Regions from separate parts of the Sphingomonas sp. NPDC079357 genome, predicted to be linked through region 2. Evidence: riboswitches for the same ligand, from Rfam matches in the RefSeq annotation. Region 2 holds a riboswitch; each other region holds the start of a gene.
The links. A riboswitch is a leader RNA that binds a small molecule or an ion and turns the genes downstream of it on or off. The one in region 2 is predicted to bind cobalamin.
Positions count from the first base shown of each region.

Region 1: linked by a shared signal. The riboswitch ahead of ACI2JO_RS15550 (ABC transporter substrate-binding protein) and the one ahead of ACI2JO_RS16330 (putative oxygenase MesX) in region 2 are both predicted to bind cobalamin.
Region 3: linked by a shared signal. The riboswitch ahead of ACI2JO_RS05625 (TonB-dependent receptor plug domain-containing protein) and the one ahead of ACI2JO_RS16330 (putative oxygenase MesX) in region 2 are both predicted to bind cobalamin.

Region 1 is NZ_JBJDOM010000005.1:173,997-179,311, forward strand. It holds gene ACI2JO_RS15535 (Flp family type IVb pilin) at 1-62, opposite strand, end outside; gene ACI2JO_RS15540 (Flp family type IVb pilin) at 213-413, opposite strand; gene ACI2JO_RS15545 ((deoxy)nucleoside triphosphate pyrophosphohydrolase) at 458-844, shown strand; cobalamin riboswitch at 844-1,023, shown strand; gene ACI2JO_RS15550 (ABC transporter substrate-binding protein) at 1,103-1,936, shown strand; gene ACI2JO_RS15555 (FecCD family ABC transporter permease) at 1,933-2,895, shown strand; gene ACI2JO_RS15560 (ABC transporter ATP-binding protein) at 2,892-3,668, shown strand; tRNA gene ACI2JO_RS15565 (tRNA-Cys) at 3,679-3,752, opposite strand; gene ACI2JO_RS15570 (protein-L-isoaspartate O-methyltransferase) at 3,895-4,569, shown strand; gene ACI2JO_RS15575 (TolC family outer membrane protein) at 4,581-5,315, shown strand, end outside.
Region 2 is NZ_JBJDOM010000006.1:122,908-128,222, reverse strand. It holds gene ACI2JO_RS16335 (threonine aldolase family protein) at 1-677, opposite strand, end outside; cobalamin riboswitch at 899-1,122, shown strand; gene ACI2JO_RS16330 (putative oxygenase MesX) at 1,244-2,230, shown strand; gene ACI2JO_RS16325 (methionine synthase) at 2,259-3,287, shown strand; gene ACI2JO_RS16320 (hypothetical protein) at 3,447-3,578, opposite strand; gene ACI2JO_RS16315 (hypothetical protein) at 3,614-3,949, opposite strand; gene ACI2JO_RS16310 (hypothetical protein) at 4,423-4,875, shown strand; gene ACI2JO_RS16305 (hypothetical protein) at 5,249-5,315, shown strand, end outside.
Region 3 is NZ_JBJDOM010000001.1:1,196,815-1,202,129, forward strand. It holds gene ACI2JO_RS05600 (hypothetical protein) at 1-231, opposite strand, end outside; gene ACI2JO_RS05605 (hypothetical protein) at 243-1,367, shown strand; gene cobO (cob(I)yrinic acid a,c-diamide adenosyltransferase) at 1,510-2,115, opposite strand; gene ACI2JO_RS05615 (hypothetical protein) at 2,138-2,542, opposite strand; gene msrB (peptide-methionine (R)-S-oxide reductase MsrB) at 2,597-3,046, opposite strand; cobalamin riboswitch at 3,161-3,348, shown strand; gene ACI2JO_RS05625 (TonB-dependent receptor plug domain-containing protein) at 3,512-5,315, shown strand, end outside.

The DNA.
Region 1 (5,315 bases), on a different contig from region 2:
AGCCCGTATTCGATCGCGGTCGCGCCCTTGCTGTTCTTCAGGAACGAGCGAATCTTCTGCATGTCGATCTCCAGTAGCAACCTAAATTCTGTACCCGCCGACGTCCCGTTCAGGTCCATCAGTGATCGTTCTAGAAGCGCAGGGTTGATAAAGGTTTAAGTGCGAGCCTATGATTTTGTTCAGCAACCTGGGACAGCGCAGATCCTCGCGCGCTAACGCACCATCGTCAGATTGCTGTTGATCGACGCGAACAGCCCGGTCACCGGATGGCCGATCGCGGACATGCCGCCGATCGCGGCGAGCGCGATCAGCGCGACGATCAGCCCGTATTCAACCACCGTTGCGCCGCGCGACTGTCGGGCGAGCGACCGAAGCAAGTCGGACCGGGAGCGGCGGGCGGCTGGACGTGGCATGGGCGGCAGGATAGCCGCGGCAGGTTAAGGAAGGATCGAAAGCGATGCTGGTGGTCGCCGCGGCGTTGGTGGATGCGGACGGGCGCTGTCTGATGCAGCAACGTCCGCGCGACAAACGCCATGGCGGGCTGTGGGAATTCCCCGGCGGCAAGGTGGAGCCCGGCGAGCATCCCGCCGCTGCGCTGGTTCGGGAGCTGGACGAGGAGCTGGCGATCGGGGTGGCAGTCGACGCGCTGATGCCGCTCGGCTTTGCCACCGACATGCCGGTGACGATGCTGCTGTATCACTGCGTCGCGTGGCGTGGCGAACCGCGGGCGCTGGCGGCGGAGGCGCTGTGCTGGGAGCGCCCGCCGGTGCTGGCACGGCTGCCGATGCCGCCGGTCGACGTGCCGCTGCTGGCGGCGCTTGCCCGCGCCCTGGCGGACGGCTAGGCCCGGCGATGCGATCAGGTGAGGGAATCCGGTAGGCAACGATCCGGAGCTGCCCCCGCAACTGTGACCGGCGAGCCGCTCGCCCCCCGTGTGCCACTGGATCGCGTGCGTTCCGGGAAGGCCGGGCGAACGGCGACGACCCGGGAGCCAGGAGACCTGCCCGATCGCGGTTGTCCTTCGCGCGGACGGGGTGTGCCGGGCGATCGGGAATTTTCCCGCGCGACGACGAACGGGTCGGGTCGGCGTGGGGATGACGGATTGAGCGACAGATATTCTCGAATTGTGCGCGTGGCGGCGGTCGCCTTGGCCGTGCCGGCGCTGACCGGTGCGGCACCGGCGCGAGCCCCGCGCGTCGTGTCGATTAACCCCTGTCTAGACGCGATGCTGATGCAGGTCGCCGATCCGGCGCAGATCGCGGCGGTCAGCCACTATTCGCACGATCCGCGCGCCACCTCGGTGCCGATCGCCTGGGCGCGGCGCTTTCCGGCGACCTCGGGGACGGCGGAGGAAGTGGTGGCGTTGCGTCCCGATCTGGTCGTGGCGAGCGGGCATGTCGCGCCTGCCACGGTCGCGGCGCTGACGCGGATGCATATCAGGCTGCGGCAATTCGCGCTGCCCGACTCGATCGCGGAGAGCGCACAGCAGGTGCGTGATCTTGCGGACGCGATCGGGCATCCCGCGCGGGGAGCGGCGCTGGCCGGGCGGATCACCGCGGCCGCACATCCCGCCGCCGTGCGCCCGGTGCCGGCGGTCATCTTCGGGCCGGGCGGGCTGGTGCCGGGGGCAGGGACGCTGCCCGACGAAATGCTGCGGCTGGCCGGGTTTCGCAACGCGAGCGCGGGCTATGGGCTGAAGCGCTGGGACGTTTTGCCGCTGGAATATCTGCTCGCTGATCCGCCGCGCGTCGTGCTGTCGGTCGCCGCCGCGCAAGGGGCGGGGGAGCGGATGGAGCGGCATCGCGCATTGCGGCGGCTGGGAACGCGCGTGACGATCGCGCCGTTCGCCGGGCGGCTGATGAATTGCGGCGGGCCGACGATCGTCGATGCGATAGCGCGGTTGCGGGCCGTGCGCGCGCAGGTGGCGGCACGATGACGCGCGCGACGATGCTGCTGGCAGTGGGCGTGCTGCTCGTCGCCATGCTGTCGGTGGCGGCGGGCAAGGTGTGGGTGCCGCTCGACGGCTGGACCGCCGCCGATCCGCGCTCGATCATCATCGTCGAGCTGCGACTGCCGCGCACGATCCTTGCGCTGGCGGTCGGCGCGGCGCTGGGCATGTCGGGGGCGACGATGCAGGGCTATCTGCGCAACCCGCTCGCCGATCCGGGGCTGTTCGGCGTGTCGTCCGGGGCGGCGTTCGGGGCGGTGTGCTCGCTGTATTTCGGTTACGCGGCGCAGACGTGGCTGTTGCCTGGTTTCGCGTTGACCGGCGCCGCGGTCACGATGGGGGCGCTTGCGCTGATCGCGGGGCGGTCGGGCAGCCTGATCCTGTTCACGCTCGCGGGGATGATTCTGACCAGTATCACCGGCTCGCTGACCGCGCTGGCGCTCAGCCTCGCGCCGACGCCCTTCGCCGCGTCGGAGATCATGACATGGCTGATGGGCGCGCTGACCGACCGGAGCTGGGACGAGGTGATGGTGTCGGTGCCACTGATCGCGCTGGGGCTGGCGGTGCTGGCACGGACCGCGCGGTCGCTCGACGCGCTGACGCTGGGCGAACAGGCGGCGCGGTCGATGGGAGTCGATCCACGGCGACTGCAACTGGCGGTGATCGTCGGCGTCGCGCTGACGGTCGGCGCGTCGGTGGCGGCGGCGGGGGTAATCGGATTCGTCGGGCTGATCGTGCCGCATCTCGTCCGGCCGTTTGCGGGGCATCGCCCGTCCGCGACCTTGCTGCCCGCTGCGCTGGCCGGTGCGTTGCTGCTGACGCTGGCGGACAGCCTCGTGCGGCTGGCCCCGACGGTCAGCGAGCTGCGACTCGGGATCGCGATGTCGATGCTGGGCGGGCCGTTCTTCCTCTACCTGCTGATCGCGATGCGGCGGCGGCTGGCATGAGCATGCTGTCAGCGGAAGGCGTCACGCTGACGCTAGGCGGCAAGACCGTTCTGGAGTCGGTCGATGCCGCCTTTGCGGGCGGGCGTGTCACCGCGCTGCTCGGCCCGAACGGGGCGGGGAAGAGCAGCCTGCTGGCGTGCCTCGCCGGGCTGCACGTACCCGCGACCGGGCGTGCGGCGCTGGATGGGGCCGACGTGCGGGCGCTGTCGGCGCAGGCACGGGCGCGGCGGATCGGCTTTCTGCCGCAGGCGGCGGACGTGCACTGGAACATCGACGTGGCGACGCTGGTCGCACTCGGGCGACTGCCGTGGCGCGGGCGCTGGGGCGAGACGGCTGCGGACCGCGTCGCGGTGGAGGCGGCGCTTGCCGCGACCGGCATGACCGGCTTCGCGCGGCGCGGGGTCGAGCATCTGTCGGGCGGGGAGCGCGCGCGCGCCTTGCTGGCGCGGGTGCTCGCCGGACAGCCCGAGTGGCTGCTCGCCGACGAGCCGCTCGCCAGCCTTGACCCGGCGCACCAGCTCGAGGTCGGCGCGCAGCTTCGCGCGGTTGCGGCGGGGGGTAGCGGGGTGGTGCTGGTGGTCCACGACCTGAACCTCGCGGCGCGGCTGGCGGACGATGTCGTGCTGCTACGTGACGGTCGCGTGGTGGCGTCCGGGGCGGCGGAGGACGTGCTGACCGCCGCGCTGGTCGGCGAGACCTACGGGCTGACCGTCGAGACCGGCATCACCGCCACGGGGCAGCGCTACATTGTTCCGGTCGGGCGGCCCGGATGACACGGGCCGCTGGAGGCGCGACCGGGAATCGAACCCGGGTGCAAGGATTTGCAGTCCTCTGCGTCACCACTCCGCCATCGCGCCTCGAGGCCGGTGAGGGCGCGCAGATGCGGGCGTGGCGGCATGATGTCAAGCCGCCGATTGCAAAGTGTGTTCCGCGCGCGATACAAGCCCGTTGGCGCAACGTGTGTTGCATCGATAAAACAGCTATGCCACAGGACGGCTCATGACCCTCTCCGCCCCCGCTCTCCGGAATGACGATTTCACCGCGATGCGCCAGGCGATGGTCGCCAGCCAGTTGCGCACCACGCAGGTCAACGATCCGCGCATCGTCGCGGCGATGGCCGAGGTGCCGCGGGAGCGCTTTGTGCCCGCGCACGCCGCCGCGCTCGCCTATGTCGATCGCGCGGTCGAGCTGGGGCAGGGGCGCGCGCTCAACACGCCGCTCGCCACCGCGCGGCTGCTGGTGCAGGCGCGGTTGCAGCCGGGTGACCGCGTGCTGCTGATCGGCGCGGCGGCGGGCTATACCGCCGCGGTGCTGGCGTCGCTGGTCGCCGAGGTGGTCGCCGTGGAATCACTTCCCGCGCTGGCCGCGCATGCGCGCGACGCGCTGGCGCAGACCCCTAACGTCACGCTGGTCGAAGGGCCGCTGGAGCACGGCCATCCGGCCGGCGCGCCCTATGACGTACTGATCGTCGACGGCGCGATCGAGGAGCTGCCGTCGACGCTGGCGTCGCAGGTCGCCGATGGCGGGCGGATCGTCAGCGGACTGGTCGATCGTGGCGTGTTCCGGCTGGCGGCAGGAACGCACCGCGGCGCGGCGACTGCGCTGACGCCGTTCGCAGACATCGATTCGGTCCCGCTTCCCGGCTTCGCGCGCCCGCGCAATTTCACCTTCTAAGGATCACCCCCTTGCGCCTTCGCTCGCCGTCGCTGCTGTCATCGGTTGCCGTCACGCTGGTGCTGGCCGGGGCGATCCCTGCGTCGGCGGAGACGCTGCGCGAGGCGCTGGTGCGCGCCTATCGCGACAATCCGACGCTCAACGCGCAGCGCGCGGCGCAGCGCGCCAACGACGAGAACGTGCCGATCGCGCGCGCGCAGGGACGACCGAGTGCTTCGGCGCAGACCGGGCTGACCGACAATTTCCTGCGCGGCGGCAACAGCTTCACGACGCCAGAACGCCGGCTGGATGCGCAATTGGGCGTGACGGTGCCGCTGTATCAGGGCGGACGCGTCCGCAACGGCGTGCTGGCGGCGGAGACGCGCGTCGAGGCCGGGCAGGCGAACCTTCGCGGCACGGAGGCGACGACCTTTACCGACGTGGTCAGCGCCTACAACAATGTGATTCGCGACGAGGCGATCGTCGGGCTCAACACGCAGAACGTCCGCGTGCTGGAAACCAATTTGCGCGCCAGCCGCGACCGGTTCGAGGTCGGTGATCTGACCCGCACCGACGTCGCGCAGTCCGAGGCGCGCTTGAGCCTCGCGCGCGCGCAGCTGCAATCGGCGCAGGCGACGCTAATCTCCAGCCGCGAGAATTACGTGCGGCTGGTCGGATCGCCACCGGGTGTGTTGGAATCACCGCCCGCGCTGCCGGCATTTCCGCCGTCCGCCGATGGCGCGGTCGACATCGCAATGCAGGACAAT
Region 2 (5,315 bases):
CGGCGATAGAGCGTCGCGTCGGCGAGGGCGTGATCGAAGAACACCAACGCCTCGGCGTTCATGCCACCGTTTTTGACGAAGCCGAAGCTGAGCACATCCGCCCCGCCGCGCCACGTGAGGTCGGCGGGTGACGCACCGGTCGAGACGACCGCATTGGCGAAGCGTGCGCCGTCGATATGGAAGCCGAGCCTGCGCTCTTTCGCCAGCGCGCCGAGCGCCGCCACCTCGGCGGGCGTGTAGACGCGGCCATATTCAGTGGCGTTGGTGATCGACAGCGCGTGCGGGCGCTGTTGGTGGACGTCATAGCGCTGGCGATCAAGCACCGCCGCGGCGGTGATGGGGGTCAGCTTGGCGCCGGCGCCCTCGGCCAGCAGCAGCTTGGCGCCATGCGTGTAGAATTCGGGTGCGCCGCATTCGTCATTCTGGATATGCGCCTCGCGGTGGCAGACCACCGACCCGTGCGGCGGGCACAAGGCGGCGAGCGCGAGGCAATTGGCGGCGGTGCCGCTCGGCACCCACAACACGCGCACGGCGGTTTCGAACAGCGCCGAGAAACGTTCGTCGAGCGCCTTCGACCAGCGATCGCCGTCATAGGCAGTGTCGAGCATGTCGGCCGCGGCGATTGCGCCCAGCACGGCAGGGTGAACCGGGGCGGCGTTGTCGGAAAAGAAGCGCATGATCCGTGCCTTCGGACAGGCATGCGGGCGGGTCAATATGCTTGCGGCGGGGACGACGCCGCGCAGTGGGTCGGGCGACCCGCTGGCGGGGCGGACCAGTGTCGTCGGATCGCGGAAATGGACCGTCACCCGGTCGCTCCAAAAGCCTGGCCGGGCGGGTTGCTGGATATCAAGACATAAGGATATCTTTATATCACTGTTGACAGCGTGTCGCCGATCGTGTCCAACCCGTTCGTCGAGGTTCCTCATCCCAGGCGTGGCGATGGGGCTAAGACGGGAAGCCGGTGATGCCTTTCGGGGCAGAGTCCGGCGCTGCCCCCGCAACTGTAAGCGGCGAGCGGCGGCTCCAATTCGTGTCACTGGGCGCCCGCGAGGCGCCCGGGAAGGCCGGAGCCACCGTGTTGACCCGTGAGCCAGGAGACCTGCCTCCGACGCTATAACGTTCCTCGGACGGGGGTTCCTCCGGCGGATCGCGCTCGACGCATGGCGCGTGGCGTATCGCCGCCCACGCCGGATCACGCCTGGCGCGCTCTTCCGTGATCCCTGCCCGTACAAGCAGGTGAGTCATGACGAATAGCGGCTTCACGTTCACGATCAGCAGCATCGCCTTCGACGAGGATTATCGTCCCGCCGACAATACCCGCATCACTACCAATTTCGCGAACCTGGCGCGCGGCGCGTGTCGTCAGGACAATCTGCGCAAGACGCTCGCGATGATCGATCATCGATTTAATTCATTGATGCATTGGGATAATCCGGCTGGAGACCGATATAAGGTCGAGTTGCGGATCATCTCGGCCGCGCTGCAAATCGCGGACGGTGGTGCCGATGATGCCTTTCCGCTGATCGAGATTCTGCACACCGCGGTGGTCGATCGGCGCAGGGGCACCCGCACCGACGGCATGGTCGGCAACAACTTCTCGTCGTATATCCGCGATTACGACTTCAGCGTCGTGTTGCCGGAGCATTCACGAAGCAACGGCCATGGTCGCCCGCCTGAAGAATTCGGTGATCTGCACGGCAACCTTTTCAAACGCTTTTTGACCTCGGCCGCCTATCGCGACAATTTTACCAAGCCGCCGGTGATCTGCCTGAGCGTGTCGAGCAAGCAGGCTTATCAGCGCACTGCGAATGTCCATCCGATCCTCGGCGTCGAATATCGCACCGCCGATATCTCCCCGACCGACGGCTATTTCGCAAAAATGGGAATGAGCGCGCGATATTTCATGCCGCCGCACGGCGTCGCGCCACTGGCCTTCTATCACATCGGTGATCTGGTCGGCGATTATACCGATCTGGAACTCGCCAGCACGATCAGCACGATGGAGACGTTCCAGAAAATCTATCGGCCCGAGATCTACAATGCCAATTCAGTCGCCGCCGAACAATACCGGCCGAGCCTGACCTATCAGGATTATTCGCTCACGCGCATCGTCTATGATCGCGAGGAACGCAGTCGGCTGGCGGTCGAGCAGGGCCGATTTGCCGAAGAGCAATTCATCAAGCCGCATGGCGCAGCACTTGCGCGCTGGTCCGCGAGCGGCGCGCTTTAATCCCGACGATTGCGAGAAGGTACTGACCATGACGACATTATTGCCGACGACGACCGCAGGCAGCCTGCCGAAGCCGGGATGGCTGGCACAGCCCGAAACGCTGTGGTCGCCGTGGAAGCTGGAGGGGGCGGAACTGGCGAGCGGCAAGCGTGACGCGCTGCGGCTGGCGGTCGACGATCAGCGGCAGGCCGGGATCACGATCGTCGGCGACGGCGAGCAGACCCGCCAGCATTTCGTCACGACCTTCGTCGAGCATCTGAGCGGGGTCGATTTCAGCAGGCGCGAGGTGGTCAGAATCCGCAATCGCTATGACGCCAGCGTGCCGACCGTCACCGCCGCGGTGTCGCGCCCGTCGCCGGTGTTCGTCGAGGACGCCAGGTTCCTGCGCGCGCAGACCGATCAGCCAATCAAATGGACGCTGCCGGGGCCGATGACGATGATCGATACGCTCCACGACGACCATTACCGCAGCCGCGAGAAGCTGGCGTGGGAATTCGCGTGCATCCTGAACGAGGAAGCGCGCGAACTGGAGGCGGCGGGCGTCGGCATCATCCAGTTCGATGAGCCGGCGTTCAACGTCTTCTTCGACGAGGCGAACGACTGGGGAATCGAGACCCTGGAACGCGCGGCCGAAGGGCTGACGGCCGAGACGGCGGTGCACATCTGCTATGGCTATGGGATCAAGGCCAATACCGACTGGAAGAAGACGCTCGGATCCGAATGGCGGCAGTATGAACGGACCTTCCCCCGTCTGCAGGCGTCGACGATCGACATCATCTCGCTCGAGTGTCAGAATTCGCGGGTGCCGATGGAGCTGGTCGAACTGGTCCGCGGCAAGAAGGTGATGGTCGGCGCGATCGACGTGGCTACCGAGACGGTCGAAACGCCGGAGCAGGTCGCCGACACGCTGCGCAAGGCGCTGGCGTTCGTGGATGCCGACAAGCTGCTTCCCGCCACCAATTGCGGCATGGCGCCGCTGTCACGCGATGTTGCGCGCGGGAAGCTGCATGCGCTGGCGGCCGGGGCCGCGATCGTCCGTGCGGAATTGCAGGACTGACGATCCCTCGCGCGGCTGGACCGCGGGCTCGAACGGGAAAGGGGCGCGGGATCGCCCCCACGGCCCTTTCCGATCAATCGTGTCCGATCAAACGAAGCGCAACACCGTCTTGCGGCGCATGGCATAGCCGATCACGCCGAAGCCCAGGATCATCATCGCCTAGGTGGCGGGCTTTGGGACGGCGGCGGTGCTCGTGACGAACACGGTAGCGCCCGAACCGCCCGAGGGGTTGAGCGTGATCGACGTCAGATTGACGGCATCGATCTTGTAGAAGGTCGTGCTCTTGCCCACGCCATTCGGCCGCCATTGCCCATATGCACCCCAGGTTAGGTGATCCCGTTCAGCGCTTCGGTGAAGCTGATCGTCGAGCCGGCTTGCGAGCCAACCGAAACCTTTATCTGTGCCGGGATGGCGCCATACTTGATGTCGGCGCTGGTACAGCCAAGCGCATCGAGCGCGGCATTGGCGGTAGTGTTCGAGTTGGCGCTGTTGCTCAGCACGTTGCCGTTGTCGCGGCCATAGCAGCTGACGAGCGACGATCCACCGGTGAACGACACGTCTGACGCGCAGCCGCCCCCGCCGGTTGACACGTCGGTGTCCGCGAGCGTCGGCGCGCTGACCAGGCAAGTACCGAGTGCGAGCGCAACGGATTGCAATTTCATGAACTTCCGCCCTTGAAGCCGGGCGTGGCGCCCTGATCGCAAAACGTTACGCTTTGAGTCTGCTTGATTCTAAGTTCGATCCGAGAAAGTTTTGTGCCTCGTGGCCGAAGCCGTCCTAAATCGCGAAGCCGCGCGGCTAGGCCGGGGTTTTCGCTGATGGGCGGGGCAAGGATTCGGATCAGACCCCGACTTCTCCAACACAATCCCCTGAAGTCAGACATTGTGGCGGAGGCATCCTCCGCCGGTGTTACCTGGCGCGATGGCCCGCTATCCTCCCGGCCTTGTCATCGCACGTGCCGTTATGTGATCCCGCACGAGACGTAGCGAAACAGGGGTGACGAGTGACTTGGCTTGGGATCACAGCATTAGCGACGACGGCGCTCGCGCTAACGGCGGGCGCGAGAGCGCAGATTCCTTCTTCGCCAATACCTTCGGCGTCTCAAACGCCATCACCAACATGGGCTGGAAGTCGCGTGTACGCCTTCGAGTTGGGGTACGTTCTCGATCTAAATTCAAATCAGAGGGCTCGCCCACCTAAGAGGTTCGCCGAGGTGAAAGATTGCTCCGACCGAGACTATTTTTGCGTGGACGAAGTCGGAGGTGATGCAAGAAAAATTTTCAGCTTCGTGGTTCCGAAGCGCTGCAGCGACCCAACGACCGGAACAAATTGGACGTTGGGATCGGTTCGTACAACAGTAATTGCGTCCGAGGCCAAATCCGGGATGTACTTCATCGCTCCTTCCAAGAGGAGTTCTGTGGTTTATCGTTGGCACCCGGTCTCGGGTATCGTTTCAATCATCGTTGGCCAAAAGGACGAGGATATCGCTGGCCAAATAGCAGCGGCTCACGGCATCCCTGCGGACCAGCTTGAAAATGCCAGTGCGTTGATCACCTTTGACAATCTCGCCGGATGCAACGGCCGATAGATTAGATGCGGATAAGCGACTTCGGTAATCAACGGGCACTGAGGCGGAGGTACCCTCCACCTCAATCGGCAGGTGCCGTTTGAAATCGCGTCTCTTCTCGCAGGTCTGGCCGGGGTCGATACCCCGACCGCTACCCCTCAAATTGGCGCTTCGTTGTCAGGCGTCCAGTCTGGCTACGATCCGAAGGCGGAGCGGCGCAAATAGCCGTGGATGCTTGATTGTCAATTGGCCGGTCCGGCGGCGGCCCGCAGTTACCTGTTTTGGAACGATTATTTCGGTGGGGTGCAAGTCGTGAATGAGTTTGCAATGATATATTTATCTTGCATCAAGTTTATTCGCAGGCTTTGATGTTGATGGCGTGTTATTACCTGGCATGGCGACGTTCGATATTATAATTGCTGATGCAATTTCCTTGGCTTACACCGAAGAATACCCCTCAA
Region 3 (5,315 bases), on a different contig from region 2:
GGCAAGGTCGGCGCAGTCGCCCCGGTCGGGAGGTGCCCATAACAGGCTGTCCGGGGCCATCGAGATGCATCCCGGCACCGTGATGCCATGTTTGCGGAACGCCTCGACGAACGCGATGCGGTAGCGCATCGGATCGCTGGGCACGAGATCGGCATCGGCGGTGACGATCGCGCGGAGATACTCGCCGAACCGCCCCCGGTCGGCGGCAGATAGTCGAGCGCACGCACGCACATCCGCAGCACATGGTCAGCCGCCTTCTCCGCCTCGCGGGCCAATCGCGCGATCAGGTCAGGGGAGAGTTCGGCATCGCTCCGTGGGTCGGCAGCCCGCGCGAGCCGGATCAGGTCGACGGTGCGGCGCTCATAGATGGTGACGAACGCGTCGAAGACCGCCGCCACCAGAAAGCCGCCGCGCGCATGGGCCTCAGTGGTGGTCGCGAGTGTCCGGCGCGGGGGCGCATTGCCGCCCGCCGCCCGCGCATCGTCGCTCAACAGCGACAGGGCGTAGCGCAACGCACCCAGTCCGCCCTTCGCGCGCCCGAACTGCTCGGCCAGCCCGGTCAGCAATCCGGGTGTGCGCAACGATCCCCGGCTCGCCGCCAGTTGGTGGCTGACCACCGCGGTCATTCCGAAATGCTGGAGCAGCGCGACGATGTCCGCAAAGCCTTCGTGGAAAGCCAGCGAGTCGATCGTCGACGGCTCGATCGAGCGACGCTGCATCCCGTGCAGGATCGCGTGGGTCGTCTCGTGCGCGACGATATCCTGCGACAGACAGGTGAACACCCAATGCGCATCGACGGGCCGCGCGCCCACTGGCGTTGGGCGAAAATAGCCGAACAGCAACGCCCGCTTCTGCGGGCTGTAATAGGCATTCGCCTCGCGCAGTGCGTGTGGATAGATGCGGAGCTTGCGCGTGAAGCTGCGTTCGATCGGGTCGGCGGACGTGCGCCCCTCGGGGTCGGCCGCCCACAGCACGAAACGTCCCAGCGCCCGCTCGAACGAGCGGATCGTCCGCATTGCCACCGCAAAGACCATCTGTTGATGAAATTGCGGACGTCCCTCGGACGGCGGCAAACCATTCTGCGCCAGCAACAACGGATGGTCCAGATCGACCGGCGCATAGAAGACGCCCGATGCCGGATCGAAGTCGACGACCTCCAGATAGTCGTTCACCGGGCCGGGAGCGATCGGCGTCTCCCATCGCGTCTCCCACGGCAGTTCCACCACCGCATCGTTGATGACAGCGGTCGCCAGTTCCACCGAAGCCTGCGGATCGAAAGCGTAAATTTTCAGCCGGCGCTTGGCCGGCACAGGATATGCGTCGACGCCTATCGCTTCGTGAGTCACGACACCCCCCCGCCAACATAACGATCGGCAACAGCGAAGCGACTCTTTACTTGCTTTTATGGTTAAGGAACGTGCGCCTGTCTGCCGGCCGTGTCAATCGACGGAAAGTTACTATCATCTGCGCCAGGCTGGCGGCCCGGGAGTGTACCGCGCCGACGACTGATCAGAATTCCACCCCGGCATGTGCCTTCACCCCGCCGCGAAACGGGTGTTTGACCTGCGTCATCTCCGTGACCAGATCGGCGACCTCGATCAGCGCGTCCGGTGCGTTGCGCCCGGTGACGACCAGATGCTTCATCGGCGCACGCGCGGTCGCCACTGCCACCACCTCGTCGACGGGCAGATAGTCATAGCGCAGCACGATGTTCAGCTCATCGGCGATCACCATCGCGATGCCGGGATCGGCGAGCATCCGCCGCACCTCGTCCCACGCCGCGCGGGCGCTCGCCACGTCGCGCGCGCGATCCTGCGTGTCCCAGGTGAAGCCATCACCCATCGCGCGGAATTCGACCAGCTCGGGGAAAGCGTCGAAGATCGCCTTTTCGCCGGTGGTCATCGCGCCTTTCACGAATTGCACGACGCCGACCTTCATCCCGTGCCCCATCGCGCGCACCGCCATGCCGAAGGCGGCGGTCGACTTGCCCTTGCCCGCGCCGGTGTGGACGATCAGCAGGCCCTTCTCGACCGTCTTGCTCTCCATCATCACGCGGCGCGCGGTCTGCACGCGGCGCATTTTTTCATTGTGGCGGGCGTCGCGATCGTCGGTCATCGCCAGCGACATAGCGGCGCGGTCAGTCGGCGGCCAGCACCGCCTCGATCTCGGCGACCGGCACCCCGAACACCGCTGCCAGCGCCTCGGGCTTCGCGCCGCGCGCCGCGAGCGTGCGGATGCGCGCGGGGTCCCTGTCGGTGGCATAGTGGCGCGTGTCGCGCTCGACGCGCTGCTCGCCGGTGCGGGCGAGCGCGCCGGTGCTCTGGCGGCGGCGCGGGCGCGCCTCGCGTTCCTCGACCAGCGTGGCGCGGCGCTGTTCCTCCTCGACGCGGCGGGCGGTGCGCGCCTCCTCGCGGAGCCGCGACGCCGCCTCGCGATCGACGGCGCGCTGCTCGGTACGCGCGAGCGCGCTGGCGACCCGTTCCTGCGCGCGCCGTTCGCGCTCCCCGGCGCGGCGCGCCGCGCGTTCCTCCCAATCGTTCATGCCGCCCCTCGTCGAAAGCGCGGCGTCAAAGCGCCACGCGTCGATCAGGTCAAGTCAGCCGACATCCTCGACCTGATCGAGATACGCGCCATAGCCCTGCGCTTCCATCTCCTCACGCGGCACGAAGCGCAGCGCGGCGGAGTTGATGCAGTAACGCAAACCTCCGCGATCGCGCGGTCCATCCTCGAACACATGGCCAAGGTGGCTGTCCGCGCCCGCCGAGCGCACCTCGGTGCGGACCATGCCATGCGTGGCGTCGTGCAGCTCGGTGACGCGCGCGGCGTCGATCGGGCGCGTAAAACTGGGCCAGCCGCAATGCGACTCGTACTTGTCGGCGGAGGCGAACAGCGGCTCGCCCGAGACGATATCGACATAGATGCCCGCGCGCTTGTTGCCGAGATACTCTCCCGTGCCGGGCCGCTCGGTCCCGCTCTGCTGCGTCACATAGAATTGCTCGGGCGTCAGCTTGGCCAGCGCCTCGTCGGTCTTCGTGTAATCGGTCATATGCTTGTCCTTGATGTCGGCCGGCTGGGCGGCGGGGCCGGGCTGCGCGGGAGATGGGGTCTGCGCCTCGCCGCCGCAACGGCGCCGCGATTGACCCGCGCTGCGCCCCCGGCTAGGGCGCGCGCCGCGACAGGTTCCCCTTGACCGGGGATCAAAAGGGAACGGGTAAACCCCGGCTGCCCCTGCAACTGTAAGCGGCGAGCCCGCGCGCCACACGCCATTGGCCCCACCGGGCTGAGAAGGCGGCGCGCATCGGCGACGACCCGTGAGCCAGGAGACCTGCCTGTTCGTGATCGTCCTTCGCTCGGCCAGGGTGCGCCGAACGGACGGGAAGGCCGCACGGGGCAAACCCGGCGGACGAACCCAGCGTGACGATAATCACCGCCGTGGGCGGTCGACGCCGCGGGTTCGCTCGCGCGCGGCGACACGCCCCCGGCTTCACGTCGTCACAAGGGGTTATCAACAATGTTCCATCGTCTCGCCGCCCTCCCGCTGCTCCTCTGCTCGACGGCGGCGTTCGCGCAGGAAGCGCCGCGTCCCGACGCTGCCGCGACCGATACCGGCGCCGACATCGTCGTCGCCGCCAACCGCGCCCCGGTCGAGGCCGATCGCGTCGCCGCCTCGGTCACCGTGCTCGACAAGAACGCGATCGACCGCGCGCAGGATCTGTCGGTCGCCGACCTGCTGCTGCGCACGCCCGGCGTCTCGCTGTCGCGCAACGGCGGCTATGGCACCAGCACCTCGCTGCGCATCCGCGGCGCGGAGGCCGACCAGACCGTCGTCGTCATCGACGGGGTCAAGATCAACGATCCGTCCTCGCCCGGCGGCGGCTACAATTTCGCCAACCTGCTGATCGGCGATGCGTCGCGGATCGAGGTGTTGCGCGGGCCGCAGTCGATCCTGTGGGGCAGCCAGGCGATCGGCGGCGTCGTCAACATCGTCACCCCGCTGCCGACCGCCACGCTCGAAGGCAGCATCGACCTCGAGGGCGGCTCGCGCGAGACGGTCAGCGCGCGCGCCGCGCTCGGCGGCACCACTGGCCCGCTCGCGTGGCGCGTCGGCGCGCAGACCTTCACCACCGACGGCATCTCCGCGCTGGCGGCGGGCACCGAGCGCGACGGCTACCGCAACCAGAATGTGCAGGCGCGCGCCGTTCTGACGATCGCGCCCGGCATCAGCGCCGACCTGCGCGGTTCCTATGCCAACGGCCGCAACGACTTCGACGGCTTCAGCGGCGACACCCCCGAATATGGCCTGACCCGCGAGTTCGTCGGCTATGCCGGCCTCAACATCGACCTGTTCGACGCGCGGCTGCGCAACCGCTTCGGTTATGGCTACACCGACACCGATCGCGACAATTACAATCCTGATCAGGTGCAGCAGACGCAGACCTTCGCCGCGCTCGGCCGCAACCATCGCCTCGAATATCAGGGTACGCTCGCGGTCACCAAGGGCGTCGACGCGGTGTTCGGAGTCGAGAACGAGGTCAGCCGCTTCAGCACCGCTTCCTCCGACTTCTCCCCACCCTATGCGCTCGGCACCCCGGCCGGCGGCCGCGCCGAGCTGACCAGCTTCTACGGCCAGCTCAACCTCTCGCCGCTCGACGGGCTGACGCTCAACGGCGGCGTGCGCCACGACGATCACAGCCGCTTCGGCACCCAAACGCTGTTCGCGGGCGGCGCGAACTGGGTGCTGCCGACCGGCACCGTGCTGCGCGCCAGCTACAGCGAGGGTTTCAAGGCGCCGACCCTGTACCAGCTCTTCTCGGAATACGGTAATCAGGCGCTCAACCCCGAGCGCGCCAAGGGCTGGGAGGCCGGCGCCGAGCAGCGCTTCATGGACGGTCGCTACGCGCTCGGCGGCACCTATTTCGAGCGCCGCAGCCGCGACCAGATCGTCTACACCGGCTGCAATTCCGGCACCACCGACCCGCTCTGTTTCGTGCCGGGTTCGACCACCGAGCAGCGTTTCGGCTATTACCAGAATGTCGCGCGCGCCTTCGCGCGCGGCGTCGAGGCGGTCGCGCGCGCGCAGGTCGGTGAACACCTCAGCCTCGACGGCAATTACAGCTGGGTGCTGTCGGAGGACCGCTCGCCGGGCCGCACCTTCGGCAACTGGCTGCCGCGTCGCCCGCGCGACACCGCCAACGTGTCTGCGACCTACACGTTCGCGGAGTCCGGCTCGTTCGGCGTTGCGGCGCGATTCGCGGGCAAGTCGTTCGACAATGCCAGCAACGCCACCCGGCTGGACGGCTACACACTGGTCGATC